4 regions of the Lysinibacillus sp. NPDC096418 genome follow, and region 4 is predicted to be linked to each of the others. Evidence: riboswitches for the same ligand, from Rfam matches in the RefSeq annotation. Region 4 holds a riboswitch; each other region holds the start of a gene.
The links. A riboswitch is a leader RNA that binds a small molecule or an ion and turns the genes downstream of it on or off. The one in region 4 is predicted to bind S-adenosylmethionine.
Positions count from the first base shown of each region.

Region 1 (8,101 bases), on a different contig from region 4:
GGGAACGTTTACGCAATCAATCTATGAACATGCATAATATTATTCATTCACTTGATGATATTACAGATAATATTGGACAACTTGCAGAAATGTCTAAAGAAATGGAAGATATTATGAGTGTTGTTACGAATATTGCAAACCAAACAAACTTATTGGCATTAAATGCAGCCATTGAAGCCGCGCGTGCTGGAGAAGCGGGAAAAGGCTTTAGTGTTGTTGCGGATGAAGTTCGAAAATTATCAGATCAAACAAAGCAATCTGTGACGTCAGTCGCTGAATTACTAAATAATACAAATGATCGGACGGACAAACTTGTTCTTTCGTTAGACAATATTCAACAGGAGGTTGCCTCTGGCGAAGAGAACATGGTGCAAACGGAAGGTCAATTCAATAAAATTTTAGATGCTATGACGGAAGCAAAATGTCAAAATGATTGCATGGAAAAAGATTTAAATGCAGTGACTAAAATAGTCAGTGAATTAGCTATTGCCTTCGACGAAGTGACACACTCGGCAGACAAATTAGCGAATGTTGCACAGGACTTAACAGAATAAAAAGAAGAAAATGCTTAGTAAGTGAAAGGGGAACTTACTGGGTATTTTTTATTTTCAGGATAAAGAAAGTACATGAATGTGTCTTAGCAGATAGAGGGGGCCAAAAAGAAAAATAGTGCAGTGTTTTTTTCATAAAGAAAACCCATTGTTCCGTGTAATATAAGAAAAATTTTTTCGAATAAATAGTTAGTTGATTGGAGTGGCCCCAGGAAGCTTTGTTCTGTAGCGAAAGAGACAGGCAATACCCCACAAGAGTGAAGAATGATCGACGAGGAGGCTCGACGCTCGCCCGTGGGAAGCAACTACCACCTTATTAGATGGAAATAAATGTTTAGTGTTTTGCTCGTTATGAGAATGTAATTATTTTTGTTTCTAATTTTGTAAAGGGTTTCACATAATATTTGGGTGAAAAGGTCTATAATTAAGAGGAGAAAAAAGAAAATAGGAGCGGGTAGAATGAAAACAGTAGCTGTACTCGGCGGAGGCATTACGGGTTTATGCACGATGCATTATTTACAACGACAAGTACTAGAAAAAGGTTTAGACGTTAAGCTTGTGTTGATAGAACAAAATACATATTTGGGTGGGAAACTGCACTCAGCATATGAACAGGGTTTTATTATGGAAACAGGTGCAGATTCCATTGTGGCACGTCATAAGGGTGTTATGGAGTTAGTAAAAGAGTTGAATTTTGAAGACTCACTTGTCTATAACGAGACAGGTACGTCCTATATTTACACAAATAATGAGTTACATGCCATTCCATTAGATTCAACTTTTGGTATCCCAATGAGTTTAGCTTCGTTGGAAGCTAGTACATTAGTGTCAGCGGCAGGAAAGCAGGAAGCACTAAAGGATTTTACACTGCCAAATGTAGGATTTACGAAAGAAAGTTCGATTGGTGAGTTTTTAACTTATTATTTTGGGGAAGAGCTTGTACAAAATCAAATTGCACCAGTACTTGCTGGGGTATATTCTGGAGATTTACATCAGTTATCGATTGCTTCAACGCTACCGTATTTAATCGATTATAAAAATGATTATGGCAGTATTATTAAAGGTTTTGAAATGCATCGCGAACAATTTGTCAAAGCGGCAAATAAAAAATTCATCTCTTTCAAAAATGGATTATCTTCACTAATAGATCGCCTAGAGGAAATGTTAACGGAAGTCGAAATATTAAAGGGTGTAGCGACAACCGGTGTTGTGAAAAATGACAATAACTATGCTATTTCTTTAGCGAATGGTGAAACAATCGAAGTGGATCATGTTGTCATGGCGATACCGAATGAAGCAGTACAACGTTTATTAAGAGATGAGCCTTTAAATGAGTATTTTAATCAATTTAACACAGCTTCAGCTATTACAATTTATTTAGGCTTTGATGTGCCAGATACTGTGTTGCCAGCGGATGGAACAGGTTTTATTGTGTCACATAATTCTGATTTGCAATGTAATGCTGCTACATGGACGAGTCGAAAGTGGAAACATACTTCTTCTGAAAGTAAATTACTCGTGCGACTCTTCTATAAGAGCATTAACCCTGCATATGAGCAGTTACGTGCCATGTCAGAGGAAGAACTTACAGCAGTAGCTTTGGAGGACGTACGAAAAAGCTTAGGAATTGAAAATAAGCCAGTGGTTGTTAATGTCGCGAAATGGATTAATGAAATGCCAAAATATGATTTAGCGCATCAAGAAGCATTAAAAGGTCTAACTGCTGAGTTAGAAGTAAGGTATCCAAACTTATCACTTGCTGGATGTTCGTATTTTGGTGTTGGTATTGGTGCATGTATTCAAAATGGCAAAAAAGTTGGAGAAATGATTGCTAAAAAGCTTGTATAAAGGTTTTTTCCATATAGTAGGGGAAACATGAAATTGATGTGTTTTAGATTAAAATTACTTTGTTAGGTGAAATAGTCTTGACGTCAACGTGCGTAAGCGATATGATTCTTTTAATTATTTAAAAAATTCATACAACATTCTTATCGAGAGAAGTCGAGGGACTGGCCCTATGACGCTTCAGCAACCAACTTAATGTCAGGTGCTAATTCCAGTAGACCTTTGTGGTCAGTAGATGAGAAGGAAAAACAATTACGACACGTTAAAGCCTTCTTTTTGTAAAGAAGGCTTTTTTCTTTATTCAGCGTTAGAACGCTGAATAAAGAAAAAGCCTCCGGCGGATGTCATAGATTTTAAAAGGAATGAATTGTGCATGCACAATTCAAAATCTAGACGAAAATCCGCTGGAGCGAATTTTATAGATGTGACAGAGGGGGCTAAGATTTATGGGATTGCTTGAAAAGTTAAAAACGCATGTGCTAACAGCTGATGGCGCAATTGGAACGTTGTTATATGGCTATGGTTTGGAGTACTGCCACGAGGAGATGAATGTGCAACGACCAGAGTTAATTGAAAAAATTCATCGTGAATATATTGCTGCAGGTGCTGATATTATTCAAACGAATACATACGGAGCAAATGCTATAAAACTAGCACGCTATGGTTTAGAATCACGCGTGCAACAGTTCAATGAAGCGGCAATAACAATAGCCAAGCGGGCAGTTGCAGATGGTGGACAATTTGTACTGGGCACGATTGGCGGGATTCGTGGAATCCGTAAAAGTGACGCAACATTGGAAGAAATTTTAGCAACAGTTGATGAACAAGCAAATGTGTTATTGGCAGGCAATCCAGATGGCCTTCTACTTGAAACTTATTATGATTTTGAAGAATTAGCAGCGACTTTAAAAATGCTGCGAGCAAAAACTCAGTTGCCGATTATTGCGCAAGTATCGATGCATGAGCCTGGTGTATTACAAAATGGTATGTCGTTAAATCAGGCATTACATGAGTTAGAAGCTTTGGGCGCAGATATTGTCGGCGTAAATTGCCGTTTAGGTCCGCATCATACGATTCAAGCGTTTGAGGGAGTGGAGTTGCCTAAAAATGCATTTATGTCTGCATATCCAAATGCCTCCCTGTTAGATGTGGAAGATGGTCGTGTCGTTTACGAATCTGAGGCAGATTATTTTGGGCGTGCAGCAGTTGCGCTACGTGATCAAGGTGTACGTTTAATTGGAGGGTGCTGTGGTACGACACCGAAACATATTGCCGCAGCTAAAAAGTATTTAGAAGAGTTAGCACCTGTACAAAACAAATCCGCGAAGCCAGAAAAGAAAGAGATTGTACGTGAGGCGGAACCTACGATATACGAGCCTCTGCATGAAAAAGTGAAACGTGAGCGCTCTGTTATAGTGGAGTTAGATACGCCTAGACACCTAGAAATAGATGGCTTTGTAGAGGGTGCGAAAAAATTATATGAAGCTGGCGCAGATGTAGTCATGATGGCCGATAATTCTTTAGCCTCACCGCGTATAAGTAATATAGCGATGGGTGCATTAGTGAAACAAATACATGGTGTGCGTCCATTGACGCACATTACATGCCGTGATCGTAATCTAATCGGCTTGCAGTCACATTTAATGGGCTTAGATGCATTAGGCATTCATGACATTTTAGCGGTTACTGGTGACCCGACAAAAGTGGGGGATTTCCCAGGTGCAACAAGTGTGTATGACGTGTCTTCAATGGAATTAATCCAACTGATTAAGCAGTTAAATGAGGGTGTATCATTCTCAGGGAAACCCCTGCGTAAAAAGGCAAACTTCTCTGTGGCAGCGGCGTTTAACCCGAATGTACGTGTTTTAGACCGTGCAGTGGCACGACTCGAAAAGAAAATTGAGCACGGTGCAGATTATTTCATCTCGCAACCTGTCTATACAAAAGAGAAGATTGTAGAAATATATGAGGCTACGAAACATTTAGAAACGCCAATTTATATAGGAATTATGCCTGTAACGAGTTATAAGAGTGCAGAATTTTTACATCATGAAGTACCAGGCATTAAATTATCAGAGGATGCGTTAGAGCGTATGAAAGCGTGTGGCGATGATAAGGACATGGCGACACAAGAGGGCATTGCAATTGCACGAGAACTTGTAGAAGTAGCGGCGGAATATTTCAATGGCATTTATTTAATCACACCGTTTTTACGTTATGATATGACGCTAGAATTAATGGACTATATAGAACAACTGGATGAACAGAAAAAAGGGGTAAGTACAAATGGCTAAGCACTTGATTGAAAAGCAACTAGAAAAACGAATTTTAATCCTTGATGGCGCGATGGGTACAATGCTTCAAAATGAAAATTTAACAGCAGAGGACTTTGGTGGGGAAGAGTTAGATGGTTGTAATGAAAACCTTGTACTGACAAGACCTGATGTCCTTGAAAAAGTACACCGTGAGTATTTAGAAGCGGGTGCAGATATTATTTGTACGAATACATTTGGGGGAACGCCTCTTGTATTAAATGAATACGACCTTGGAGACAAAGCAGATGCAATCAATACACGTGCCGTTGAAATAGCACGTAAAGTGGTCGATGAATTTTCAACATCTGATTGGCCGCGTTTTGTTGCGGGGGCTATGGGGCCAACGACTAAAACGTTATCTGTAACAGGTGGCATTACATTTGATGAGCTTGAAGAGAATTTCTACGTACAGGCAAAAGCTTTAATTGAAGCAGGTTCAGATTTAATACTTCTTGAAACGAGTCAGGATATGTTGAACGTAAAAGCTGGGACACTAGGTGTTTCACGCGCATTTAAAGAGACAGGTAAAGAACTACCAGTCATGATTTCAGGAACAATTGAGCCAATGGGTACGACGCTTGCTGGCCAATCGATAGATGCGTTTTATATTTCAATTGAGCATATTAAACCGTTATCAGTTGGCTTAAACTGTGCGACTGGCCCAGAATTTATGACTGACCATATACGTACATTATCAGAGCTTTCTACAGGCTATATTAGCTGTTATCCTAATGCTGGTTTACCAGATGAAGAGGGTTGCTATCATGAGTCACCAGAATCGCTATCACAGAAATTAAAAGGTTTTGCAGAAAAAGGTTGGTTAAATATTGTTGGTGGTTGTTGTGGTACAACACCAGCACATATTACGGCAATTCGTGAAGTATTAAAAGTCGAAAAACCACGACTATTACCAGAAGCAACACATGGTCACGTTGTATCTGGAATTGAATCATTAGTGTATGACGATTCAATGCGCCCATTATTTATCGGGGAACGTACGAATGTTATTGGTTCGCGTAAATTTAAAAACTTAATAATTGATGGCAAGTTTGAGGAAGCGGCAGAAATTGCACGTGCCCAAGTGAAAAATGGTGCACATGTTATTGATATATGTTTAGCCAACCCAGACCGTGATGAGCTAGAAGATATGCGCGGTTTCATGCAAGAAGTTGTGAAAAAAGTTAAGGTGCCATTAGTAATTGACTCAACTGATGAGAAAGTTATTGAAGAAGCATTAAAATTCTCGCAAGGTAAAGCAATTATTAACTCCATTAACTTAGAAGATGGTGAAGAGCGTTTTGATGCGGTAATGCCACTTGTGAAAAAATACGGTGCGTCTCTAGTTGTTGGAACAATTGACGAGCAAGGGATGGCTGTTGACCGTCATCGTAAGTTAGAAATTGCTGAACGTTCGTATAAATTATTAACGGAGAAATGGGGCTTAGCGCCTGAAGATATTATTTTTGACCCATTAATGTTCCCGGTAGGTACAGGTGATGAACAATATATCGGCTCAGCGCTTGAAACAATCGAAGGAATTCGTTTAATTAAAGAAAAACTACCACGCACGCTAACAGTCCTTGGTGTAAGTAATATTTCATTTGGCTTACCTCCTGTAGGTCGTGAAGTGTTAAATGCAGTGTATTTATATCACTGTACGCAAGCTGGTTTAGATTATGCGATTGTTAATACAGAGAAATTAGAGCGTTACGCTTCGATCCCTCAAGCGGAAATCGATTTAGCTAATGATTTATTATTCAATACGAATGATGAAACATTGGCAATGTTTACGGACTTTTATCGTGATAAAAAGAAAGAAAAAACTGAAGATGATATACCAAAAACTGTAGAAGGCCGCTTAGCGTACTATATTTTAGAAGGTACAAAGGAAGGGCTCATTGAAGATTTAGATGCGGCTCGTGAAATGTACGATGCACCACTGGATATTATTAATGGACCGTTAATGGAAGGTATGGCGGAAGTGGGTCGTCTGTTCAATGACAATCAGCTAATTGTAGCAGAAGTATTACAATCAGCTGGTGTTATGAAAGCGGCAGTTGCTCACCTAGAACAATTCATGGAAAAAGATGAAGAGAGCGCTGGTAAAGGGAAGATGGTATTGGCAACAGTTAAAGGTGATGTGCATGATATCGGCAAAAACTTAGTAGATATTATTCTAAGTAATAATGGCTATAAAGTAGTGGATTTAGGCATTAAAGTCACTCCAATCCAACTTATTGAAGCTATTCGAAAAGAAAAACCAGACTTCATTGGACTTTCAGGATTACTTGTAAAATCAGCACAACAGATGGTGATTACTGCACAGGATTTCAAGGAAGCGGGTATTGATGTACCGATTTTAGTAGGGGGCGCAGCGTTATCTCGCCGCTTTACAGAAACAAAAATAGCAAACGAATATGACGGTCCTGTTATTTATTCAAAAGATGCAATGCAAGGATTAGAACAAGCAAACCGTTTAATGGGTACAGAAACGCGTGAGGATTTCTTAGCTGAGATTACTGAATCACGACAGAAACGTTTAGAGGCAGATGAAAAACGTGCGGCTCGTCCAGTAAAAGAAGTGCTTGTTAAACCAGCACGTACTATAGGAGATGCATCTGTATTCTTGCCATCAGATTTACGCCGTCATGTGAAGAAAGATTACTCTGTATCACATTTATATCCGTATGTGAACATGCGTACATTGATTGGTCATCATTTAGGCTTAAAAGGACAAGTGCAACAATTACTTGATGCAGGAGACGCACGTGCGACAGAATTAAAAGAACTTGTGGATGATTATTTACAGAGTGACCTATTAAAACCATCAGGTATGTATCAATTCTTCCCTGCACAGGCAGACGGTGATGATGTAGTCGTATATGATCCAAATGATAGTAAAACCGAAATCGAACGTTTTACTTTCCCACGTCAGCAAGTTGAGCCATTTATGTGCTTAGCTGATTTCTTGAAAACGGTGGACAGCGGAGAAATGGATTATATTGCGCTAATGGTTGTGACGGCTGGACAAGGTGTGATGGCAACAGCACGTGATTTAAAAGAAGAAGGTAAATTCTTAGAAAGTCACGCCTTACAGTCAACAGCGCTAGAACTTGCGGAAGGGTTTGCTGAACGTATGCATCAGGAAATCCGCGATCAATGGGGCTTCCCAGATGCGACGGACTTCACGATGCGTGATCGTTTTGCTGCGAAATATCAAGGACAACGTTTCTCGTTTGGTTATCCGGCTTGTCCGAACCTAGAAGATCAAGAAAAATTATTCGGTCTGTTAAAGCCTGAAGATATTGGTGTTAATTTAACAGAAGGCTTCATGATGGAACCAGAGGCATCTGTTTCTGCAATTGTCTTTGCACATCCAAATGCACGATA
Region 1 covers NZ_JBIWEY010000021.1:46,386-54,486, forward strand. The annotation lists partial or broken gene ACIQZG_RS15380 (methyl-accepting chemotaxis protein) at 33-554, shown strand; gene ACIQZG_RS15385 (protoporphyrinogen oxidase) at 1,011-2,399, shown strand; SAM riboswitch class I at 2,537-2,638, shown strand; gene ACIQZG_RS15390 (bifunctional homocysteine S-methyltransferase/methylenetetrahydrofolate reductase) at 2,843-4,690, shown strand; gene metH (methionine synthase) at 4,683-8,101, shown strand, end outside.
Region 1: another riboswitch for S-adenosylmethionine. It lies ahead of ACIQZG_RS15390 (bifunctional homocysteine S-methyltransferase/methylenetetrahydrofolate reductase); the one in region 4 lies ahead of metK (methionine adenosyltransferase).

Region 2 (8,101 bases), on a different contig from region 4:
CTCCAAATTAAATCCGAAATCGTCAGTATCAAAATATGATTTCCCAATATATTTATAGCCAATATTTGCAAATAAAAACACGCCAAAGATAAACCAAATTAAACAAATGAGTGCAAGGAGTGATTTCCATTTCTTCATTAGCATTTACTCCCTTCTTCTAAAAAATTTTCTCAAGTAATTTCAGCATTTCTGGTGAGCGTGCATTTACCACTTGGTACGCATACACACCAAAATAAATTAGCCCGATTACACCTGCTACAAAACCAGCTACGGTTATATACTGTTCGATTTTATTTCTCCATTTTATAGCCAACGCCCCACACCACCTTTAAATAGCGTGGATTTTTCGGATCCGCTTCGATTTTTTCACGTATTTTACGAATATGGACAGCCACAATATTTTCCGCATTGTACGCTTCCTCATTCCACACACGCTCGTAAATTTCCCGAATCGAAAAGACACGCCCTGCATTTTTCATTAGTAATTCTGTAATTTTGTATTCAATAGGTGTTAATCGAACAGGCTCACCCTCAAGAATCACTTCTTTGGCATCTTCATCTAGCACAAGACCGTCAATTTCCACCTTTGCAGCTCCGTCATTATATGTCCCAAGTTGTACATAACGACGAAGTTGCGATTTCACGCGCGCCAAAAGCTCTAATGGATGGAATGGCTTTGTAACATAATCATCTGCGCCTACAGATAACCCGTGAATTTTATCGCCGTCTTCTGCCTTTGCACTAAGCATAATAATTGGAATATTACGCTCTTCACGAATTTTAAACGTTGCTGTAATGCCATCCATATTCGGCATCATAATATCTAAAATAATTAAATGTACTTCATTATTAGCTAGCTTTTCGAGTGCCTCAGCACCATCCGCAGCCTTAATCACATTATAGCCTTCATTTTTTAAGTAAATTTCTATACCATCACGAATATCCTGATCATCATCTGTTACTAGAACTGTTAACTTCGTCATGATATACACCTCGCTCTCAAGTAATATTGTACCTTCCAATTCTTAATATCCAGTTATCATAAAAATGAAGAATTTCTTAAGAAAAAAAGAGGTCGCTACAAAAATCTTGAGCTCCCCCTTTTCTAGTATATCATTTTGTATTTTTGCTTCCGAGCGTCAATACCAAAATACCTCCGAGCAGCATCACTACACCGCCCCAAGAGGTTACACTTAAAAATTCCCCTACAAAAAAGACACCAAGTATTGCCGCTGTTAAAGGTTCTGCTAACGATAATGTAACTGCCGAAGATGAACTTATTTTTTGCAAACCACTTAAAAACAATAAATAGGCGACACTTGTACACATAACCCCCATGAAAAGCATGGCCCATAAATTATGTGACTGCGTTAGCCAGCTATAACCTTCACTAATGGAGAACGGGAATAACAATAATGCACATAGCGAAAATGTCATAGCGACTGCCGGTAATGCATCCTCACACATCATTAACTTTTTACTAACATTTGTGTAAAAAGCAAACGACACACCCGCACATAATGCCAGTATAATGCCACCTATATGTACTGATGCATCACCGGTATTCACAAATAGTAGTACACAACCAACGATTGCTAACGTAGTCGCACCTCCCCACACCTTCGTAGGGCGTACTTTCCACAACATCCACTCTAACACGCCTGAGAAAACTGGTGCGCTACCTATCGTCACTACTGTACCAATAGCAACACCCGTTAAACGGATCGATGAGAAAAACAACCCTTGGAATAACGCAATACTCGTTGCAGCCATTAATGTCCAACGCCATGACCACGTGCGTAAACGTATTTTACCTAGTGCTATTGCGACAACTAATAACAATCCTCCACCAATAGCTGAACGTACTGCAGCTACCGCTACTGGAGAAATACCATCATCTAAAAAAGTTTGTGTTGTACCAGTCATACCCCATAAGATAGCTGCCACCAACACAAAAAAATATGGGTACATACTCAAAAAACTGCACCTCAATCCTTACGATTATTAACTCTAACTATACCATTTCAATACATTCAGACAATTCTTTATTTCATAATATTTACTTTCAATAAGATAATAGGCGTTGTGGCATAAAAAAGTTATAATAAAAGCAGTAAAAAGGAGCGAACACTATGTATAAAACTTTAGAGGAAACCGCCATCGAGCTGGGGATGCCCGAGGATCAAGTGCTTCGCTATATCTATGAAGGACGGATTCGTTCTGTTTACGACGGCGAACAATTGCTTATAAACAGCAGTCAATTTAGCACTTATTTTGATCAGCTTGAGCGAATTAAAGAAGAAATCGAAATTTGGCGCAACACACCAATCCCTGAAGATATTGACGTCAAGGATGAAGACTAAGAATACGAAGCAAAAATTCCCGTGCAGCTAATTTGCCTGCACGGGAATTTTTAAATTGTTACGACAAAGCCTGCGCGTTTGCCGATAATTTCTGCGTAATCTTCGACCATAACACTTGCCGTTGGATACATACCTGCACCCGGACCAACTAGCGTTAATGTGCCAATATAATTTGTATTTAACGCTACTGCGTTGTTTACGTCATCAACTGGGTAAAGTGGATGTTCTTTATCAACTAATAGTGGGCCGACTTTTGCTACCACTTTACCATCTGCTAGCTTTTCAACCTCTGCAACATGGCGATAACGTAAGCCTTTTTCATTTGCTTCCTTCACTTGCTCCGCTGAAATACTGTCGATACCAATAACCTCAACGTCAGCCCAATCTGGTTGTTCACCAAATGCGAGTGCACTTAAAATCATTAATTTTTTGAAAGCATCTTGGCCAGATACGTCATTATACGGATCAGCCTCTGCATAGCCTAATTTTTGTGCTTCGGTTAACGCATCCGCAAATGACCAACCTTCCGCACGCATTTTCGTTAAAATATAGTTAGATGTACCATTTAAAATTCCTTGAATACGACTTACATCGTTTACAAGAAGAATATTTTTCATCGTTTTGATAACAGGAACGCCACCCGCTGTTGTTGCTTCATAACCTACAAAGACTCCATTTTTCTTTGCTAGCTCTTGCAGCTCAAGACCACGTTTAGCAAACATTACTTTGTTTGCAGTAATTACATGGCATTTATGCTCTACTGCACGTTTTAGGTAGCTGTACGCTGGTTCTTCATTGACAATCGCTTCAAATACGACTTGCATGCCTGGCTCTGCTAACACATCCTCCATGCTCGTTGTCATCAAGTGGGCTGTCCCCGGTACACGCTCACGACTAGCATCCGTTACCAAAATTTTTGCTACTTCTAGTTCAATGCCTAATTTATTCTTAAGTTCTTCTCGTTTTTCATTTAAAATATGGTAAATCCCTTGGCCTACTGTTCCAAAACCTAAGATTGCTGCCTTTATTGTTGCCATTACCGTCATTCCCTCCAACATACGCTTCGAAATTTGATCAATTCCGCCTCGGTGGAATTGCGTCCAGATTTTGAATTGTGCATCGCACAAATTCAAACAATTCAAAATTTAACTTAATGAAAATTGTAACGTAAAAAAATACATTACACAAGAAAAATCTCTCTAGAGAGGACATTTGTTTTCTCTAGATGTGCAATAGAAATCGGTTTCATTCCTTGTACTATACGTACTTTAGCACTTATATAATTTTGAATAAATATCGACGATTCATTTATTCATATAGAGTGCCCAATTATCTTTATTTCTTTCTATATAATTGTCTATTTATTTTTGGAGCAAAAAACTCGCTCTCCTATTTTAGAGAACGAGTAATAAATTCATTATATGAAAGTTTACTAGCTTGCTTTAGTTAATCGTACATAGTGATATTGAGCTAAAGCTGCTTGCACAATTTTTTCTTCAACTTGTGTAAAGTTTGGTACTGCATATGTGCGTTCTACTAATTGAAATGTACCGTATTTTAAATAGTATTCTGTTGCTGGTAATGAAATATGACTTCCACTATGTACCGCGTATGTTTCAAATACTTCCTTCACTGTATATGCTTCTTCTTTTGTATGCACAAATTCTTTAAAGGCTGTGTGTCCAAAAGCTTGTTGCCATCTCGTCTCAACTAACGAAAGTAAGTGCTGAATGGACATGTTATTTACAAATTCATTACTTTCATTTAATTCATAAATCAGATACGATGCAACGTTTTGTGCACTATAAACATTTCCCATTTCAAACACTCCTTCTTCTTCAGTTCTACAAGATCACGAGTAGTTACTGGCTATGCAACTACTCGCCTTTTTTTCTATATATTCAAAAGTGGGGGAGCACTTATGAAAACGTAATTTGTATTGTTATTCGTTTTGGTTGGTAACCTTCTAACGTTCAACTTAATCCCTAGTATACAACAAGGTTTTAAATAAATCAATAATACTTATAAAATTACTTGGTATTAATTTTAAAAAAATCTAGATTACTCATCAAATGGAATGAACTATTGATATAGCAACGTTTTACGCATTGCCGAATGAGGCATTTCGAATGAGAAAATACGTAAACGTTACAACTATCAATCTAGTTTATCTAAAAATCAAAGTACGAATTAAGCCTTTACTTGTTGAGCAGCAACAACTTGTGCAATAGCTTGTTCTAAATCTGCAATAATATCTTCAATTGCTTCTAAACCGATTGATAAGCGAATGAGCTCCTCCGATACACCAGTTTGAATTAGTTCTTCTGCCGAAAGCTGTTGGTGAGTTGTAGATGCTGGGTGAATAATTAAAGACTTCGCATCCCCTACGTTCGCCACGTGGGAGAATAATTTTACGCTGTCAATTAATAGACGACCTGCTTCTCGTCCACCTTTAATGCCAAATGTAAGCACAGAACCGAAGCCATTTTTCAAATATTTCTTCGCTAGATCATGGGTTGGGAAATCTTTCAAGCCATTGTAGTTTACGTATTCCACAGATGGGTGGTTGCGTAAATATTCAGCGACTGCTTGTGCATTTTCATTGTGTTTAGGGATACGCAAATGAAGCGTTTCTAAACCTTGTAATAAGTTGAATGCTGCATCAGCACTTAATGTTGGCCCGAAATCACGAAGTAATTGTACGCGCAATTTTGTGGCAAATGCAGCCGCCGCTGTATCAATTCCGTAACGTAGGCCGTGATATGATGCATCTGGTTCTGTAAACCTTGGGAAGCGACCTTTTGTCCAGTCAAATTTCCCCGCATCTACGACAACGCCACCTAATGTTGTTCCATGACCGCCAATCCATTTCGTTGCTGAGTGGACAACAATATCTGCACCAAATTCGATTGGAGTTGAGCCATAAGGAGAAGCGAATGTGCTATCGATAATTAATGGCAACCCATTTTCATGTGCAATATTCGCTACTGCCTCAACGTCTAATACTTTTAAGCTTGGATTTCCGTAACCTTCAGCGAATATCGCTTTTGTTTTTTCATTAATAGCTGAACGGAAGTTTTCTGGATTTGTTTCGTCTACGAATATTGTTTTAATACCGTAGTTTGGTAATGTGTTGGCTAGTAAATTATATGTGCCTCCGTATAAAGAGCTTGCTGCTACGATTTCATCACCAGTGCCTGCAAGGTTTAAGATTGAAAACGCGATAGCTGCTGCACCAGATGAAAGTGCTACTGCCGCTGTACCGCCTTCTAATAAAGCGACGCGCTTCTCGAAAACGTCTACAGTTGGGTTAGTGATACGTGTATATATATTGCCTGCTTCTTCTAAAGCGAAAAGACGTTGCGCATGAGCAGTGTCTTTAAATACGAATGCTGTTGAACGGTAAACCGGTACTGTACGAGAGCCAGTCACTGGGTCCGGCTCTTGGCCACCGTGTAGTAGTAGTGTTTCTGGTCTAAGATTTGTCATTGAATAATTCCTCCTAAATGGTTGTTTTTTTACGATGGTACCGGAGATGAGGAGGATTTTTGTGTAGAAAACAAAAACCCCCTTCAGTTAAGAAGAGGGTTGCGGTTGCAAGTTTTCCTCCCCTTATCTGCCAGATCCAATTAAAGAATCTGTAGGAATTAGCACCTTAGCAAGTTCGTCACTTGCTGGTTGCTGAAGCATCATCGGGCCTATCCCTCCGCCTCTCTTGATAAGAGTATGTGATTCAATTTCCATCGTTGTTACACAGTATAAACTTAGTATTTTTTTCTGTCAACACTAAAATTTTATATTTTCTGAACCTTCTGTCCTCTAAATCTCGTACTATAAATACATATACTACTAATAACTAAATATTTTTGAAAGGAGCTTTTTATGATTCAAGCTGTAATAATATGTATCCTTGTTGGTTACCTAATCGGCTGTATCCATGGCTCTAAAATAGCGCATCTTTTATCGGGCGTAGACTTAAAAAAAGCTGGGCATGGCAATGCTGGTGCCTCGAACGCTACGCTTACTCTTGGTTGGAAGTACGGCATTTTAGTAGCACTTATTGATATTGGTAAAGGGGTTGCAGCAATAATTGGAATACATCTATATTTCGCAGATTCATCATTATTTACAGGTGAACAAATTTGGCTACTAACCTATACGATTGCAGCTGGGGTTATTTTAGGACACAATTTCCCATACCATATGAGTTTTAACGGCGGTAAGGGAACTGCTTCAATTATCGGTATTTTACTAGCTGTCGATTGGAAAATTGGACTCTTCGCGCTTATTTTATTCGTCATATTATCCTTCGCTACAAACTATTTAATCGTAGGTGTACTTGAGTTTTATCTGGTCTTTTGTACAGCGACGTATCTATGGATTCCTGGTATTGGTCCTACCTTTATCGCAATTGGACTATTCATCATCGCGATTGTTCTGCACATTGAAAATATTAAGCGGCTCGTTCAAGGAACCGAACCAAAGGTAACGACTGCCTTTAAGAAAAATAAATAATATTCAAATAGATCTTTTGTCATTTCTGTGACCTTGAATTTTCTCGTAAAGACCCATGTTTTCTATGAATAGAGCATATCTTATATCCTTTCAAAATTAATAAAAAATTCACAAATTACTTTCTTAATAAAACATTTAACTAACCGAAGTTATAGGTAGTTATAACTATAATTGTGAATAGAAAGGATGAATCATTATGTCTAATCCCGATCAGGCAGTACCTAAAAGAAATTTAAAACCCTTATGGATTGGCTTAGCATTCACAGCACTTATTATTATTACTTTTTTACCAAACGATGGGGACTTACCTGTAGTTGGTCAACGAGCTTTAGCTATTTTAGCCTTCGCTATCATACTTTGGGTAACTGAAGCTGTATCCTATCCCGTCAGTTCTGCGATGATTATTGCAATTTCTGCCGTATCACTCGGTCTTGCGCCTTCCATGGAAGATCCTTCAGTTGAACTTGGCACAAAAGCAGCGTTAAAAATGGCACTCGGCGGTTTTAGTAACTCTGCTGTAGCACTAGTTGCAGCAGCTCTCTTTTTAGCAGCTGCTATGCAAGTCACAAATCTACATAAACGTTTGGCCTTATGGGTTTTATCGATGGTCGGTACAAAAACAAAAGCGATCGTTTTCGGTGCTATTTTAGTATCGATTGTATTAGCATTCTTTGTACCTAGCGCAACTGCTCGCGCAGGCGCAGTTGTCCCAATCCTACTGGGAATGGTTGCAGCTTTCGGTTTACCACGTGATAGTAAACTTGCTGCCCTACTCGTCATCACTTCTGTTCAGGCCGTTTCCATATGGAATATTGGTATTAAAACAGCCGCTGCACAAAATATGGTTGCATTGAACTTTATTCAAAAAGAATTCGGTATTGATATCTCATGGGGCGCATGGTTCATTTATGCAGCGCCTTTCTCAATCATTATGTCGATTGCATTATTCTTCATTATGATTACACTCATTAAGCCTGAAACGAATAATATTGAGGGTGGACGTAATGTCATTAAAAAACAATTAGCTGAACTCGGGCCACTAAAAGGACCAGAAATTCGGTTAATCGCTACATCTATTATTTTATTATTTTTCTGGGCTACAGAAGGGAAATTACATCCATTCGATACCACTACTGTAACAATTGTTGCCATCGCAATTTTATTAACACCAAAAGTTGGCGTATATACATGGAAAGATGTTGAAAAAGTTATTCCTTGGGGTA
Region 2 covers NZ_JBIWEY010000017.1:575-8,675, reverse strand. The annotation lists gene ACIQZG_RS13645 (sensor histidine kinase) at 1-138, opposite strand, end outside; gene ACIQZG_RS13640 (hypothetical protein) at 158-313, opposite strand; gene ACIQZG_RS13635 (response regulator transcription factor) at 291-983, opposite strand; gene ACIQZG_RS13630 (DMT family transporter) at 1,114-1,971, opposite strand; gene ACIQZG_RS13625 (DNA-binding protein) at 2,133-2,363, shown strand; gene ACIQZG_RS13620 (homoserine dehydrogenase) at 2,414-3,400, opposite strand; gene ACIQZG_RS13615 (hypothetical protein) at 3,796-4,182, opposite strand; gene ACIQZG_RS13610 (O-acetylhomoserine aminocarboxypropyltransferase/cysteine synthase family protein) at 4,554-5,852, opposite strand; SAM riboswitch class I at 5,973-6,088, opposite strand; gene ACIQZG_RS13605 (glycerol-3-phosphate acyltransferase) at 6,246-6,878, shown strand; gene ACIQZG_RS13600 (DASS family sodium-coupled anion symporter) at 7,075-8,101, shown strand, end outside.
Region 2: another riboswitch for S-adenosylmethionine. It lies ahead of ACIQZG_RS13610 (O-acetylhomoserine aminocarboxypropyltransferase/cysteine synthase family protein); the one in region 4 lies ahead of metK (methionine adenosyltransferase).

Region 3 (8,101 bases), on a different contig from region 4:
TGGTGGTACTTGATTGAACACTTTGCGGTTGATTAATCCGCATTGCTCCAATTCTCGCAATTGATTCGTTAACATTTTTTGTGAAATACCAGGAATTAATCGACGAAATTCACTCGTACGAATTTTACCATGGTGATTGAGGTGACATAGAATAACAGGCTTCCATTTACCTCCAATTACTTCAAGTGTGGCTTCAACACCAATATTATAAACTTTTTTCATCGTAAACCCCCTGTATTATTCAAAAGTAACTAAAAGTACTCTACATACTTCTTTAGTATGTATAAATAATACTACACCCTATTTATAAAATCAAAGGAGTGCTCAATATTATGACAAGATCAACAGCACCAAATGCCAAACTAACACTCCTTGCACTAGCAATTAGTTCCTTTGGTATTGGTTCTACAGAATTTATAAGTGTGGGGCTACTCCCGCTAATTACAAATGACTTCGGTATATCATTAAGTACTGCCGGTTTAACCGTATCAATCTATGCATTAGGTGTAACAATTGGAGCACCACTTTTAACAGTATTAACGTCTAAAATTGACCGTAAAAAGGTTCTATTGCTCGTAATGGGACTTTTTATCGTCGGTAACTTATGGGTTGCTATGGCACCTACTTTCTCGTTACTACTAATTGGTCGTATTATTTCAGCTTTAGCACACGGAGTATTTATGTCGATTGCAGCTGTTATTGCCGCTGATGTCGTAGCGCCAAACAAACGCGCAAGTGCCATTGCATTTATGTTTACAGGTTTAACTTTGGCAACTGTGACAGGGGTTCCATTAGGGACTTTCATTGGTCAAGTAACAGACTGGCGTATGTCATTTGTTTTCATCGTAATAATCGGCATAATCGGTTTAGTTAGCAATGCGTTACTCGTGCCAAGTAATCTATCAAAGAGTAATCCAATATCGATACGTGATATTGGTAAAGTTTTAAGTAACATACGTATGCTATTAATTCTTTTCATTACAGCAATCGGTTACGGTGGCGTATTTGTAGTATACACATATGTGTCTCCTATTTTAGAAAAACACATGGGATACTCCCCTCAAGCGATCGTAGTTATTTTAGTCATATACGGTATTTGTGTGGCAATAGGAAATACATTAGGCGGACACCTTGCAAACAATAATCCATTACGTGCAATATTCTTCATCTTTATCGGTCTTGCACTAGCATTGCTAGGCATTAACTTCACATTAGAATCGCAGGTTATTGGCCTAATTACGGTTTTACTTATGGGGCTATTCATGTTTATGAATGTACCCGGCTTACAACTCTATGCAGTTCAGCTATCTGAAAAATATGTACCTACTGCTACTACAATGGCTTCAGCATTAAATATTTCTGCATTCAATATCGGAATTTTTCTAGGATCTTACGTGGGTGGATTGGTTGTACATTATCAATCATTAAAACATACACCCATCTATGGCTTCTTAATGGTTATGGTCGCAGCCATCGTTACATTCATATGGATAATTTCTGAAAACAAAAAGACAGCTCTGTAAACAATTATCCTCACCAACTAATAAAAAAACTACGTCATAAGCCAAAAACATTGACCTATGACGTAGCTTATTAGCTTATTCTTCTTGTCCAGAAGGATTTTGACCTGTTGCTTCAATCACTTCAGGCGTCCCATCTACTGTATCTTCTTGTTTATTTTCAGCAGGAGGAGGTGTAATCGCAACCAACGTATAGTCATCTTCATTTAAAATTTCAAACGGGAATTTATTTCGAATATCTGAGATATACAGTGAAGTGCCAATCGCCACATCCGATACATCTATTTCAATCGCTTCTGGTATATCTGAAGGCTTCACTTTAACTCTAACCTCACGATGTGGCTGTAAAAGGAAACCACCATCTGCTACACCGATTGCATCACCTACAATTGTCACAGGGATATCGACTTCTAATTCTTCTGACATGTTGATTGATTTAAAATCTAAATGCTTTATATTTCCCTTTAAAGCACAGCGCTGCATTTCCGTTAATACGGCATTTACCTTCTTACCATCCACCTCTAACTGGAATACACCATTACTCCCCATTTGCGCTAATACTTTAGCAAACGCTCTTGCATTAAGCGAAATTGCCGTAGGTTCCAATTGATAGCCATAAACAACCCCAGGTATATTGCCACTTTTTCTAAGCTTTGTTAAAGTCGATTGAGGCCCTGAATTACGTTTTTTTGCATTTAATACCGAACTCATTGTCTTTTCCCCTTCCATGGAAACTAGTCTCATAAAAGGTTTTTCCCTTCACACATGTTTTTATACCTTATAAAGTTTTAAAAAACGGTTGTTTATGTGCATATTTGGCGGTAATCCTAAACTTAATGTTGAAATAACGCCCTTATGAAAGTAAAAACTTGATTACCAATAAAAAACTTTACTAGTATGACAATTGCCATCAATAATGTGCTAATAGCAATACTTAAATTTTGATTTTTAGAATCCGACATCTTGAACTCCTGCCCTACTCTTCAAATGATAAATTTGTTGGCTCATCTAGCAGGTAACCAGTAAAATCAATATTTGTTGTCGGTGTGTTGTTATCAACTTCCTCGAATTTAAGTTCATCAATCCATACTTGACCTCTTCCTGAGAGCAGTACACCAAAAGCAATGACGGTGCTGTTTTTCGGTACATCCAAAACAATGTGATAATGATTCCACTCCGTATCACCAACAATTGGGCGATCATTCATATTATCAAATTGCAATACATCTCCAAGTGCATCATCTACACGCATCCAAAACCCGCAAAATCCTTCAACAGCTTTAGATTTGATAAAGCCTGACAACTTCAGTCTTTTGCCCAAGTATTTCTCAGCTTTAAATTGTTGCATCATCGTAGCAAATTCACCTTGAGACTCCACAGTAGAAGACCTTAAGAATCCAGATGCCTTCCCTTTATGAAAGATTTCTCTATCAATTCCCATCTTATAATTAGATGGGTGACTTCCACTTAGTGTCCATCCTTTTAACAATTGTCCATTTCTCATTATAGTTTCCTCCCTTTGCACCGTTAATTTACCCATTATTTTACGATATTGTCCTGGCGGTAGCTGATAATATTTCTTAAATGCACGCGTAAATGATTCTTGTGTTTCAAACTGAAAATAGAAGGCAATATCTATTATTTTTTCATCCGTATAGAGTAGCATATTGGCCGCATTAGCAATCCTTCGATACCGAATATATTCAGATGCAGTTACACCAACCTCTTTTTGAAAAATACGATGATAATGATACTTTGAGAAACCAACAAACTGAGCAATACTATCTAACGTTAAATCTTCATGTAAGTTAGCCTCTATATAATCAATGGATTTTTGGTTGATAAGACTGTAACTCATTTCTCGTCCCCCCTTAAACATAAGATACCAAAGGAAAATAAGGTTTTCTTGATTTATATTGCTTTTTTTCATTACTCGTATCGCACGTACAAAAATGTTGTAATTACACCTAATGACATAACAATTCATAAGATAAGATATCAGCTATTGAATTGGAGGAATTTTATTGTATTACAATCCTTATCCCTACTTTACCTACTCAAATCATTATCCGATGTGGGTAATGGCAAATCATCCTTCTCTTGCTCAATTCCCTAGTCAATTGGCAATGCCGACAAATAACAACTCGTTTCCACCAGTAAACACACGACAGTTAAAGATTTCAGCAAAAAGTATTCAGGCCATTATGCAGCAATCCCAGTTGCTAACAAGTAAAATTGCAGATTCAGAACAGTTTGCCCACGATCTCATGAGCGCTGCACAACTTTCAAATAAAGCAGAAGTTGATAAATTAATTACCTCAACTGGTATTACCATTAAGTTCGACACTAAATTCACACCAGACGGCATTCAAATTCGATTCACTGAACATGCTTGTTGTGGACTGACATTAATCTTAGATTGGTAATCAACTAACAGAGTATCCCTATTGAACTTGTAAACTACTATTTAATATGATAAAGTAGTCGTACTATTTATTTCTGAAAATTCATATACTTATATTCTTATCAAGAGAGACGGAGGGATTGGCCCTATGAAGTCTCAGCAACCAGCTCTAGCATGGTGCTAATTCCAATCGGCGATAATCGCCTTAAAGATGAGAGGATTAACTTCAGTTATTATGCATGAGGACCCTCTTCTACAAATAGGGTTCTCTTTTTTTATCTAAAATACTAGGAAAGTAGGAAACACATTATGACAAACGATCTTTTACAAGCACTTCAATTATTAAAATCAAAGGAGTGGGTCGACTTAACGCACACATTCGGACCAGATTCACCTCATTTTTTTATGTTTGACGACGCTAAATTCGAAACGCTATTCTCACATGAAGATGGTTTTTTTGCACAACAATTCACTTTTCCGGGACAATACGGAACACATATCGATCCACCCATTCACTTCGTGCGAGACACACGCTACTTGGATGAATTAGAACTAAAGGAGCTTGTCCTACCACTTATCGTGATTGATAAATCGAAGGAGGCTGCAACTAATCACGACCTCGCCTTAAGTGTGCAAGATATTCTGGACTTTGAAGAAAAATACGGTGAAATTGAAGCTGGGACATTTGTTGCACTTCGCACGGATTGGAGTAAACGTTGGCCAGATAAAGAAGCTTTCAATAATAAGGATGCTGATGGAAATAATCATATTCCTGGTTGGGGATTTGAAGCGCTGAATTTTCTTTTTGAAAAGCGCAAAGTAAGTGCTATAGGTCATGAAACATTTGACACGGATTCAGCAGCTGATTTTCGTAAAAATGGCAAGTTAGATGGGGAATATTTTGTACTCGAACAAGATACATATCAAATCGAGCTCATGACAAACTTGGATAAGCTACCACCAAAAGGTGCAATTATTTTTAATATCGTTCCGAAACCCGAAAAAGCATCCGGATTCCCAGTTCGCTCATTTGCTATTTTGCCATAATTAATTGTGTTTAGAACAAGCTAGAGAAGGACAGTCAAAACCATTCTAAATGATTTTGACTGCCCTTCTTTTATTTTAATTTCCTCCAACTTCTTTTTAACAATCCTATCTTATAAAAATACGTTACGAACTCCAGAAAACACTTCAGTTCCAATGTTGCAATTTCCCGAAACGTTAGCTGGCATAATTGTCTTCACAAGTAGTTATTTCCTCCCGTACTTTGATATCCGGCACCCTTGAGGAATTAGTCAGAAAACTAAAATTCAATTAACTTTCGAACTCATCCGTATATGCTATCGCAAGACAAATTCAGTAATATCTGCATTTAAAAGAAAAAGAGAAAGTAGCAGGAATTGTAATAGTCATCCTAAAGGAGTATACCAAATTACATATAATTGATAGAATAAGAGGACATTGAATTAAATATATTGAATTATTACATACAGAGTATTACTAGAACAAAAGAAACGATAATTTACCCGATGTAAAGGAGTTGGTTCTTATGGGATTTAACATTTACTATTACGAAAGTAATGTGGATTGCAAATTTTGCAAGAAGCATTTTACAACATATAAAGTGCGTCCAAATCGCTATAAGATCGTTGAAGAACATACCGATTTCATGCCAGTCTATGAAGGCTTGAATCCATTGTTATATGAAGTAGCTGTCTGTCCCCACTGTGGCTACGCCTATCACAAGTCCATGACGAGAACTTACGGACCCTTCATGCTACTGATTAATGAATTGTACATTAAAGAGCTACGAAAACCGGTGAATATTTGCCAAGAACGCACGATAGATGATGCGATTGTCAGCTATAAACTAGCATACCTTGTATCAAAGTCTTCGATGGAAGAACCTCTTCTAATGGCAAACCTAGCTTTGAAAATTGCGTGGCTCTATCGCTTAAAAAATGAACATGAAGCTGAAATGCGCTATTTACAATCTGCAAGGGAATTTTACAGTAAGTCTTTTGCTACCAACCAAGAAGGCGAGGAACGAATTCAATTTTTGAATGCAGAGTTGAGTCTACGCCTTGGAGATATAAAAGAAGCAAAAAAAGGATTCTCCCGCTTAATCTCGGATCGAAGCGTTTCGAATAAATACAGAAAATTGGCCCGTAACCGTTGGGAAAATTATAAATATGACGAGAACCCTATCAATATCACTGAAACGATCAATTAAAAAGCGAGGAGCGAAGTATAATGCAGCTGTTTGGCAAAAAATTAGATGCGAGAGAAGAGGATATTTTTTCGGAATTACTTCATTTTTTACTAAGAAAAAATAATCGTACCTTATCAAATGATGAAGTCGTTGAATTAACAGGCGTTTCTTCCGACTTGCTTTATAAATGGGTGAAAGCAGGGAAATTAAAAAATACCATTTTCCCCAATATCGGTGCCCCATGCGAACGATGCGGCAAAATAACGCAAGCTAGAACCTGTGTTAGTTGTTCATCCTCCATCGTTAATACATTAAAACAAGAAGAAAAAGATCAAGCCTGGTTTAAACAAATTCAACGAAGAGATCGACAACCAAGCACTTATCATTATAAATAAAACAAGAGAAAACACCTCCAACGATGCGTACAGATTTCTCTGTACCCACTTCACTTCGGAGGTGTTTTTCTTTACAAAGCAATCAAGGCTCTGTGTATTCTTGTTACGCCTATCAGCAAGCATACAACAAAGGAGAATTGTCATGTAGCTCGTAAAGGCACGCCCATTGACAATCCCCCAAATCGAACGTTTCACTCCTCGCAAAAATCTGAAATGTTCTACCTGAGCCTCATAGTTTAAACTTATCGACTTTATTTTTAAGAACTTCTGATATCTCTTCAACTTTATGGACATTTTCGACAATGCGGCTAATTACAGTTGACTGATCTTTGGAAGCTGAGGAAACTTCCTCCGTAACCGCTGTATTTTCTTCAATGACTGCTGAGATTGTTTCTAAAGCTTCCAAGACTTTTTGGGAATCTTTTTGAAGTTCATTAAAAATGCCCTCCATCTGATTTGTATCTTTTTCTGTTTGTCCTACCATTTTCACAATAACATTTAGGGCTTCTTCTCCTTGATCAATCAGTTTTTCTTGCTTTTGAACGGCCATCAAGTTTTGTTCCATCTTAACGACTGTTTCATTCGTCTCTTTTTGGATAGATCCAATCAAATCAATTATTTTACTTGCTGCTGATTGAGATTGCTCAGCAAGTTTCCGGACTTCATCTGCCACAACAGCAAATCCTTTTCCATTCTCCCCCGCTCTTGCCGCTTCAATTGCCGCATTTAAAGCAAGCAAATTTGTTTGATTTGCTATGTCAGAAATTACATTAATAATTTCTCCTACCTCGTCTGAACGTTTGGCTAAACTTTGAACCGTTTCAGTTGCAGATTCTACAGTTTTAATCAATTCATGAAGTTGAACAGTAGCCTCACGCATTGACTCCTTACCTTTTCCCGCTGTATCAGTTGAGATTTTAGCATTTTCAACAGTACTTTTTACTTGAGCAACTCCCTGATGTAGAAAATTCAGCGTATTAGTCATCATTTCTAAAATAATATTCACTTCTTCTGATTGCTTTTCTATTCCTACAGCTGTTTCTTCCATCGATTGCGAAATATTACCCGAAGCTTCTTCAGTTGTTTTCACAAATTTGCTAAGCTCTTGTGTAGTACCATTCATTGTAAAGGTCGTTGAATTGATATCCGCAATAATTTCCCTTAGATCGACAACCATTTTTTCAAACGAACGTGACAATGCACTAATTTCGTCCGTGCCTTTCGTTTTTACAAGTATATTTAAATCGCCTTCAGAAATTTTCTTTGCTTGCTCAGTTAGATTTTCTAAAGGTTTAGTTAATAACTTAGTAAAAACGAAAATAATAATTGTACTAATTATCAGGAAAACACCTATAAGTAAAATCATCTCCAATCTATTTTTTTCCACTAAGTTGAAAATATCCGTTGCATTGTAATCCACACCGATTACACTAATCACTTCCCCGGATTTATCCTTAATTGGTATATAGATTGAAAGCAAATCCCCATTATCGTCAGAGGTTAATTCCCCTTCAGTTGCTTGTCCTGTTTCAAAAGCTTGCACCATCTTGTCATATTCTGCACTATTTTT
Region 3 covers NZ_JBIWEY010000004.1:125,115-133,215, forward strand. The annotation lists gene ACIQZG_RS06200 (winged helix-turn-helix transcriptional regulator) at 1-222, opposite strand, end outside; gene ACIQZG_RS06205 (MFS transporter) at 333-1,523, shown strand; gene ACIQZG_RS06210 (50S ribosomal protein L25/general stress protein Ctc) at 1,599-2,231, opposite strand; gene ACIQZG_RS06215 (helix-turn-helix transcriptional regulator) at 2,497-3,378, opposite strand; gene ACIQZG_RS06220 (YuzC family spore coat inner layer protein) at 3,602-3,946, shown strand; SAM riboswitch class I at 4,041-4,142, shown strand; gene ACIQZG_RS06225 (cyclase family protein) at 4,234-4,971, shown strand; gene ACIQZG_RS06230 (DUF2225 domain-containing protein) at 5,474-6,157, shown strand; gene ACIQZG_RS06235 (hypothetical protein) at 6,178-6,531, shown strand; gene ACIQZG_RS06240 (methyl-accepting chemotaxis protein) at 6,761-8,101, opposite strand, start outside.
Region 3: another riboswitch for S-adenosylmethionine. It lies ahead of ACIQZG_RS06225 (cyclase family protein); the one in region 4 lies ahead of metK (methionine adenosyltransferase).

Region 4 (8,101 bases):
TTACATCAGTAATAACATCTCTTTCGCCAGTCATTACAAGCATAGGCTTATTTGGGAATTCACCCTTTTGTAAAATGATTAAATTTTTTATCAACATTTGAAGTTCTCGATACCATTTAACGGAAACAACTGTCATAAAGGGAAATTCATCTTTCATTTCTTCTATACCTTCAACACTACGCGTTAATTTACCCAAATCAATTTCATGGGTCATCTTTACATTTGCAGTTAGTGCGCTAATAGTCGTTAATGCATTTGATAATTTACCGGGTTGTAATTTTAATTGCAACCAAGGTGAACTTAAAATAATTCCTGCACACTCATACTTTTTTTTGTGCATCATACGTAGTGCTAGTGTTGCACCTAATCCATGCCCAATTATAAAAACAGGTAACTCATACGAAAAAGCATTCTCAATAAGCTGTCTTGTATATTTATAATATTCTTTAAAATCCTCATCATGTGCACGTGAAAACTGCGCTTTTGTCCCGTGATTTGGTAAATCCCCCATTACTACGTGGAAGCCTTCTATTCTAAGTTTTTCTATAAGCCACGCATACCAGCGGTGATTTTCATAAGCACCATGAAGAATGGCAACTACTGCCTTGGCTTGTCCATCAGCTTCCCATTTCCACATTTAATTTACTCCTCCTGAAACTTAATTACACAATTATTATAACGAATATCATGATTTTTAACATTATTCGAGGATTTACCTAAATAATCCTCAAATACTACCAAAATTACCCTTACATTCGTGTATCTATCTAACACAAATAAATAGATGCAGCATGTCCCAGCTACACTTTTATTGTAAATCAATCTATCGCATTAACGTAATGAAAAACCTGTATCCAATATTTTTTTATTAATCAAAGCATCAGATACTCTTCCACTTTGGCATATTCGATTTTCACCTTTCCAATAACTTGCGTATTTGATACGATAATATCACATCACGTAAAAGAAAAGAGGCCCTTAATATGATCTATCCTTTTAAAGATAAAAACCCCCATATTCATCCATCGGTCTTTATCGCAGACTATGCGACAGTAACGGGCGACGTCACAATTGGAGCCGAAACAACAATTTGGTTTAATACAGTTATTCGAGGAGATGTATCTCCTACTATTATCGGTAAACGAGTGAGTATTCAAGACCTATGTTGCTTACATCAAAGCCCTAAATATCCACTCATTATAGAGGATGAAGTAACAGTTGGTCATCAAGTAACCCTACATAGTTGTACGATTCGTCAAAATGCATTGATTGGCATGGGTTCCATTATTTTAGACGGGGCTGAAATTGGCGAAGGTGCTTTTATCGGTGCAGGTAGTCTCGTACCTCCGGGAAAAGTAATTCCTCCTAATAGCTTGGCTCTAGGACGCCCAGCAAAAGTCGTACGTGAATTAAATGCCGAAGATAAAGAAGATATGGAGCGCATTGTTCGTGAATACGCTGAAAAAGGACAATACTATAAATCACTGCAAAAATAGATTAAAGGGGAACTAAGATAATTTCTTTTCTTAGTTCCCCTTTATTCATTACAGACCAGCTTTAGCTCTTAATGCGTCAGCTTTGTCCGTTTTTTCCCATGGTACATCTAAGTCAATACGACCGAAATGACCATATGCTGCTGTTTGTTTGTAAATTGGACGACGTAGATCAAGCATTTTAATAATACCTGCTGGGCGTAAGTCGAAGTATTCGCGAATCCATTCTACGATTTGGCTTTCATTTACTTTTCCTGTACCGAATGTATCAACAGCGATTGACACAGGCTGTGCTACACCGATTGCATAAGCAAGTTGTACTTCTGCACGTTCCGCAAGACCCGCTGCTACGATATTTTTCGCCACGTAACGTGCTGCATACGCTGCTGAACGGTCAACCTTTGTCGCGTCCTTACCAGAGAATGCACCACCACCATGACGTGCATAACCACCATAAGTATCTACGATGATTTTACGCCCTGTCAGACCTGCATCACCTTTAGGTCCTCCGATTACAAAACGACCAGTTGGATTGATGAAGTATTTTGTATTCGCATCAAGTAATTCACCTGGTACAACAGGTCCAATTACTACCGCTTTTAAATCTGCCTGAATTTGTTCAAGCGTCACTTCTTCATCATGTTGTGTTGAAATAACAATTGTATCCACACGTACTGGTTGGTTATTTTCATCGTATTCAATTGTTACTTGTGTTTTACCATCCGGACGTAAGTATGCTAATTCGCCAGATTTACGTACTTCTGTAAGACGGCGAGCTAATTTATGTGCTAAGCTGATTGGTAGTGGCATAAGCTCAGGCGTTTCGTTACATGCATAACCAAACATTAATCCCTGATCTCCTGCACCAATCGCTTCGATGTCTTCTTCTGTCATTGTTCCTTCGCGTGCTTCTAATGCTTGGTCAACACCTTGTGCAATATCTGCAGATTGCTCACCGATTGCCACTAGTACTGCTAGGTTTTCAGCATCAAAGCCATACTTCCCACGAGTGTAGCCAATCTCTGCTACAGTATCGCGTACGATTCCTTTAATATCTACATACGTAGAAGTAGTGATTTCTCCTGCTACTAATACTAAACCTGTTGTTACAGTAGTTTCACACGCTACACGTGCATTTGGATCTGCTTCTAAAATTGCATCTAAAATTGCATCCGAAATTTGGTCGCAAATTTTATCTGGATGTCCTTCCGTTACACTCTCTGATGTAAACAATCGACGGTTTGTCATTTGGTTTCCTCCTATTACTCTTGCGAATAGTGCTCGCGAAATTAATACGGTACTCATTACCCATGTCAAGTTCGCTCCTAAAGGATTGAACTTCAAGCCGTTGTTGCTGACGTTTCACTTTCGCACAAAAAGGCAGCTGCTGCTTTTAACACGAGGATTTCGAAAGGCTTATCCTTACTTATAATAAGGAAGAAAATAAATATCGTTACTACGGTAGTTATTTTTACAAACAAAAAAATCCTCAACTCACGCTTTTACATGAGGAAAGGATTTGACATTTCGTAACCTTTCACTCTTATCGTTCAAGGGAAATTCCCCTGCATCAGGTTGGCACCAGCGCATACCGTGAAATTGGTTATGCAGGTTGCCGGGTTTCATAGGGCCTGACCCTCCACCAGCTCGGGATAAGAGTATCCGTTCAATTCCACATGTTACTTAAAACAGCCGCTTATGTCAAATATTTTATGACGTTTATGCTAATTGTAAGAAATTCGCAAAAATAAATTTTCGAATTAGTATAGATTATTTAGGCAATTGTGTTATACTATTTTTGAAAATAAGAAAATCTCCCTGACTCAGGGAATACTATAAAAAAGGATGGTATTTAATCGATGAATTCAGTAGAAATCGCTAACGAACTGAAGGAATTATTAAGCGGCGGGAACATTAAAGTTCAACTTTCAGTACCACAACTTGTAGAAAAAGCTACATCTCGCGGTGAAGCATTGTTAACAGTAGATGGCGCACTTCGCGCAGAAACTGGTAAATACACTGGTCGTTCACCTAAAGATAAATATACGGTAGAAGAAGCAGAATCAAAAGAACAAATTGATTGGGGTAATGTAAACCTACCGATTTCATCTGAAGTATTTGATAACTTATATGTAAAAGTATTAAACTACTTAAAAGAAAAAGATGAACTTTTCGTTTTCAAAGGCTTTGCAGGCGCTGATAAAGATTCACAATTAAGTATCCAAGTGATCAACGAATACGCTTGGCACAATCTTTTCGTTCATCAATTATTTATCCGTCCAACTGAAGAAGAATTAGCATCTCACGTTGCAGACTTCACAATCGTTTCAGCTCCTAACTTCAAAGCAGACCCTGCTGTCGATGGTACAGCTTCTGAAACATTCATTATCGTGTCTCTTGAAAAGAAAATCATCTTAATTGGTGGTACTGAGTATGCTGGCGAAATGAAAAAATCGATTTTTGGTATCATGAACTACTTGTTACCACAACAGGGCATCCTTTCGATGCACTGTTCAGCAAACGTTGGTGAAGCTGGCGATGTAGCATTATTCTTCGGATTATCTGGTACTGGTAAAACTACGTTATCAGCAGATGCTGACCGCAAATTAATCGGTGACGATGAACACGGTTGGTCTGATAACGGCGTATTCAATATCGAAGGCGGTTGCTACGCAAAAACTATCAATCTTTCTGAAGAAAAAGAGCCTGAAATTTACCATGCTATCCGTTTCGGTTCTGTATTAGAGAACGTTGTGGTTGATCCGGACTCTCGAGTATGTGACTACGATGACGGTTCATTAACTGAAAACACACGTGTTGCTTATCCTATCGATTACATCGAAAACATCGTAACACCATCTGTTGCAGGTCACCCAAAAACAATCGTCTTCTTAACAGCCGATGCCTATGGCGTATTACCTCCAATCAGTAAATTAACAAAAGAGCAAGCAATGTATCACTTCCTAAGCGGTTTCACTTCAAAACTCGCTGGTACTGAACGTGGTGTTACAGAGCCTGAACCAGTATTCTCTACATGCTTCGGTTCTCCGTTCCTACCACTTCCAGCAACAGTTTACGCTGAAATGTTAGGTAACAAGATTGACGAGCATGGCGCACAAGTATTCCTAGTTAACACAGGTTGGACTGGTGGCGAATACGGCGTAGGTTCACGTATGAAGCTTTCTTACACTCGTACAATGATACGTGCTGCAATCGACGGTAAACTAAACAACGTTGAAACAATCCAAGACGCTGTATTCGGATTACATATCCCAACTGCTGTTGAAGGTGTTCCAACTGAAGTACTTAACCCTCGTGATGCATGGGCAGATAAAGCAGCATATGATGTAAAAGCAGCTGAACTTGCTAATCTTTTCAACGATAACTTCAAGAAATTCTCAAACGTTTCTGAAGCAATCATTAAACAAGGCGGTCCTTTAAAATAAGACGCATTCAAAGAGGAGACGAATAATATCGTCTCCTCTTTCTTATGTTCTATAAAGATATAAATAGACTTTGATATTAAACGATAACACGAAAGTAGCACAGCCTACATAATTGGTTTTTCTTTTCCCTCCTGCAACCACAAAGGGAACTCCTCTAATAATTGCTCATATAACGGCTCATCACTAACAGTCTCTATACTACTCTAAGGCTCTTCCTCTAGAAAATTAGTTATAACCTCTTATAAAAAACTAAACAACCAGTCACCGGTTCAATACCGACAACTGGTTGGATAAATGCTATTTTGAGCTCTGTTTTATAAACGGGGAGCACTTTTTTTAAGAATAAATCTGTTCATACCACTGTTTAGCAGCTTCCACTTCTACTATTGTGAGCTGATGTCCAGTACTTACCCATTGAACACCAACCGATGCACTTGCATCTGCTAATAGTTGTAGTAGTTCAAGAGATTCTTGTTGCGGACAAATCGGATCATTCATTCCTGCCGCGATAAATACATGGATACCCGTTAAATTGGGGAGTGTAATACCGCGCCTTGGCACCATAGGATGATGTAAAATTGCACCTTTTAGTGCATCTTCAAAATGAAATAACAGACTGGCCGCAATATTGGCACCGTTTGAATAACCAATAGCTAGGATGTTTTGACGGTCAAACTTATATTCTACAGCAGCCTTATCTAAAAACGCATTAAGCTCATTTGTCTGAAATATTAAATCCTCCTCATCGAATATACCTTCAGCTAAACGTTTAAAGAAACGAGGCATTCCATTTTCTAATACATTACCGCGTACGCTTAGTACAGATGCATTTGGATCTACAATATCTGCCAAAGACAATAAGTCATGTTCGTTACCACCAGTACCATGTAAAAGTAACAGAACTGGTTTTTCGTTATTTGTTCCCTGTTTAAAAATATGTTGCATAATATCATTCTTTCCTTTCAAAAAGGTTAATTTTAATAATTACCTCTTCTATCATAAATGGGGCTTTAACGTACTTTTCAAATATTGAGATTACTACTTAGGTCTTTCAATGGAAAAAATATCACCAATTGTCGCATAATCAGAACCTGCTAAGCGACTAACCGCATTTAACCCTCGAGGGTCGATTCGTCCATCTTGATAAATTGCTTCATCCACATGAAACCGTACAACTTCTCCAATAAACAAATCACTACCAGATCCTTCTCCCCCTAGTGGAATAGCTTTGACAAGTTTACATTCCATTCGAACTTTCGCTTCCTTTACTCCCGGCACAGATACATTTTCACTTTGTACAAGCGTTAGATTCGCCAACTCGATTTCACTTTCAGTTGCAGGTAATGAGGCTGCGGTTTCATTGATTTTCGCAACATTCTCTTCATCCACAATATGCACTACAAATTGCGAACTTCGATAAATATTTCGAGCAGTATCTTTTAGTTGTTCATCAGGCCTTTGGACAGCAAGTGAAACCATTGGTGGGTTTGATGACACAATATTGAAATAGCTAAATGGTGCACCGTTTACAATACCATCTTCAGATTCAGTAGTAACAAAGGCTATAGGTCTAGGAATTATAGCACCAATTAGAAGTTTATAATTATCCCGCTCACTATTTCGTTTCGGATCAATCGAAATCAAATTCTTCATCCCCCTTATTAGTCGATTGTACGCACTTGAATTGGAATAAGGGAATTAACTAATTGCTCACGGTATTGTTCATACTGTACAGGTAACATCAACTGAGTTCCCATTGTTTCAGTAGTTTCATCATGGGCAAACCCTGGCGGATCTGTTGCAATTTCAAAAAGTATTTCGCCTGATTCACGGAAGTACAGTGCGTTAAAATAATTACGGTCTTTCATTTCAGTTACATGTTGTCCAAGATTCATTGCATGTTGTTGCCATTCAAGATGATCTGTATCATCTTTTGCACGCCAAGCAATATGGTGAACTGTGCCGACACCTATTGAGCCACGAACACCAGTGACCATTTTTAAATCGATTATATTACCGATAGAAGCCGGTGCTTTATAGCGTGTATAATCACCTTCAGTTCCAACCAATTCAAGTCCCATTACATCTGTTAATGTTTTGGCAGTTTCTTCTGGTCTACTTGAGTATAGTGTTGCACCGCCGAATCCTTTTATTGCGACTTCTGGCGTTACCCCACCAAATGTCCAGTCATTTTGTTCACCTTCCGCTCGTTCAACTAACTCTAAATGTAAGCCATGCGGATCATCAAATTGAATCACTTGTTCTCCAAAACGTTCTGCTTTTTTAAATGGAATCGCAAGTGTTGCAAGACGATTAATCCAAAAATCCAATGCACCAGATGGGACTACGTACGTTGTCACGCCAACTTGTCCATCTCCAATTTTTCCTTTATAGGCATCTGCCCAAGGGAAAAATGTAATAATTGTGCCTGGCTTACCTGCCGCATTGCCAAAATAGAGATGGTAAGTGCCAGGATCATCGAAGTTAACTGTTTGTTTAACTAAACGCAAACCCAATACGCCTGCATAAAAATCAATATTTTCCTGTGGATGCCCTACAATTGCTGTAATATGGTGAATACCCGCTGTTTGTTTTTTCATTATTATTTCCTCCTGTTAATTAAGATATCTCGAATTCGAGATATCTATTTAAAAAAATTTTATTATCTTTATGTTTTTAGGTTATATTTCAAATCATATCAATCATCAATAACATTCATTTCTAATTATTTCGAATTAAAGTATCTTTAATTCGAAATAAATTTAACATAGAGTCACTGTAACTGTCAATACTTTAGTTTTAGATTGTTTTTATTTATGAATAGCCACGCTGATATATAAGATACATGTAACAAACCATATAAAAACAGTCATTCTAATGATAGAACGACTGTCATGTTCTTTATTGTGCTTTCATCCAGTTACACAGTTTTCGAACAACTTGTCGATTAACTTCTGGCGGGAAAAAATGTGTCAGGTTTTCATAATACCATGTTTCCACGCTTCGCTTTTCTTCTTCTAAATAAAATTCAAGCTGTCTTGCATGCTCAATTTCAACATTTTCATCGCGTAAACCATGTATGATTAATACGGGTGCTTTTATTTCTTCCACTTCAAATAAGGGTGTTCGAGCATCGTATGCTTCAGGTACACGATTTGGCGT
Region 4 covers NZ_JBIWEY010000024.1:22,223-30,323, reverse strand. The annotation lists gene ACIQZG_RS16505 (alpha/beta hydrolase) at 1-637, opposite strand, end outside; gene ACIQZG_RS16500 (gamma carbonic anhydrase) at 984-1,496, shown strand; gene metK (methionine adenosyltransferase) at 1,545-2,741, opposite strand; SAM riboswitch class I at 3,034-3,152, opposite strand; gene pckA (phosphoenolpyruvate carboxykinase (ATP)) at 3,353-4,939, shown strand; gene ACIQZG_RS16485 (alpha/beta hydrolase) at 5,276-5,887, opposite strand; gene ACIQZG_RS16480 (flavin reductase family protein) at 5,978-6,583, opposite strand; gene ACIQZG_RS16475 (ring-cleaving dioxygenase) at 6,601-7,539, opposite strand; gene ACIQZG_RS16470 (alpha/beta hydrolase family protein) at 7,841-8,101, opposite strand, start outside.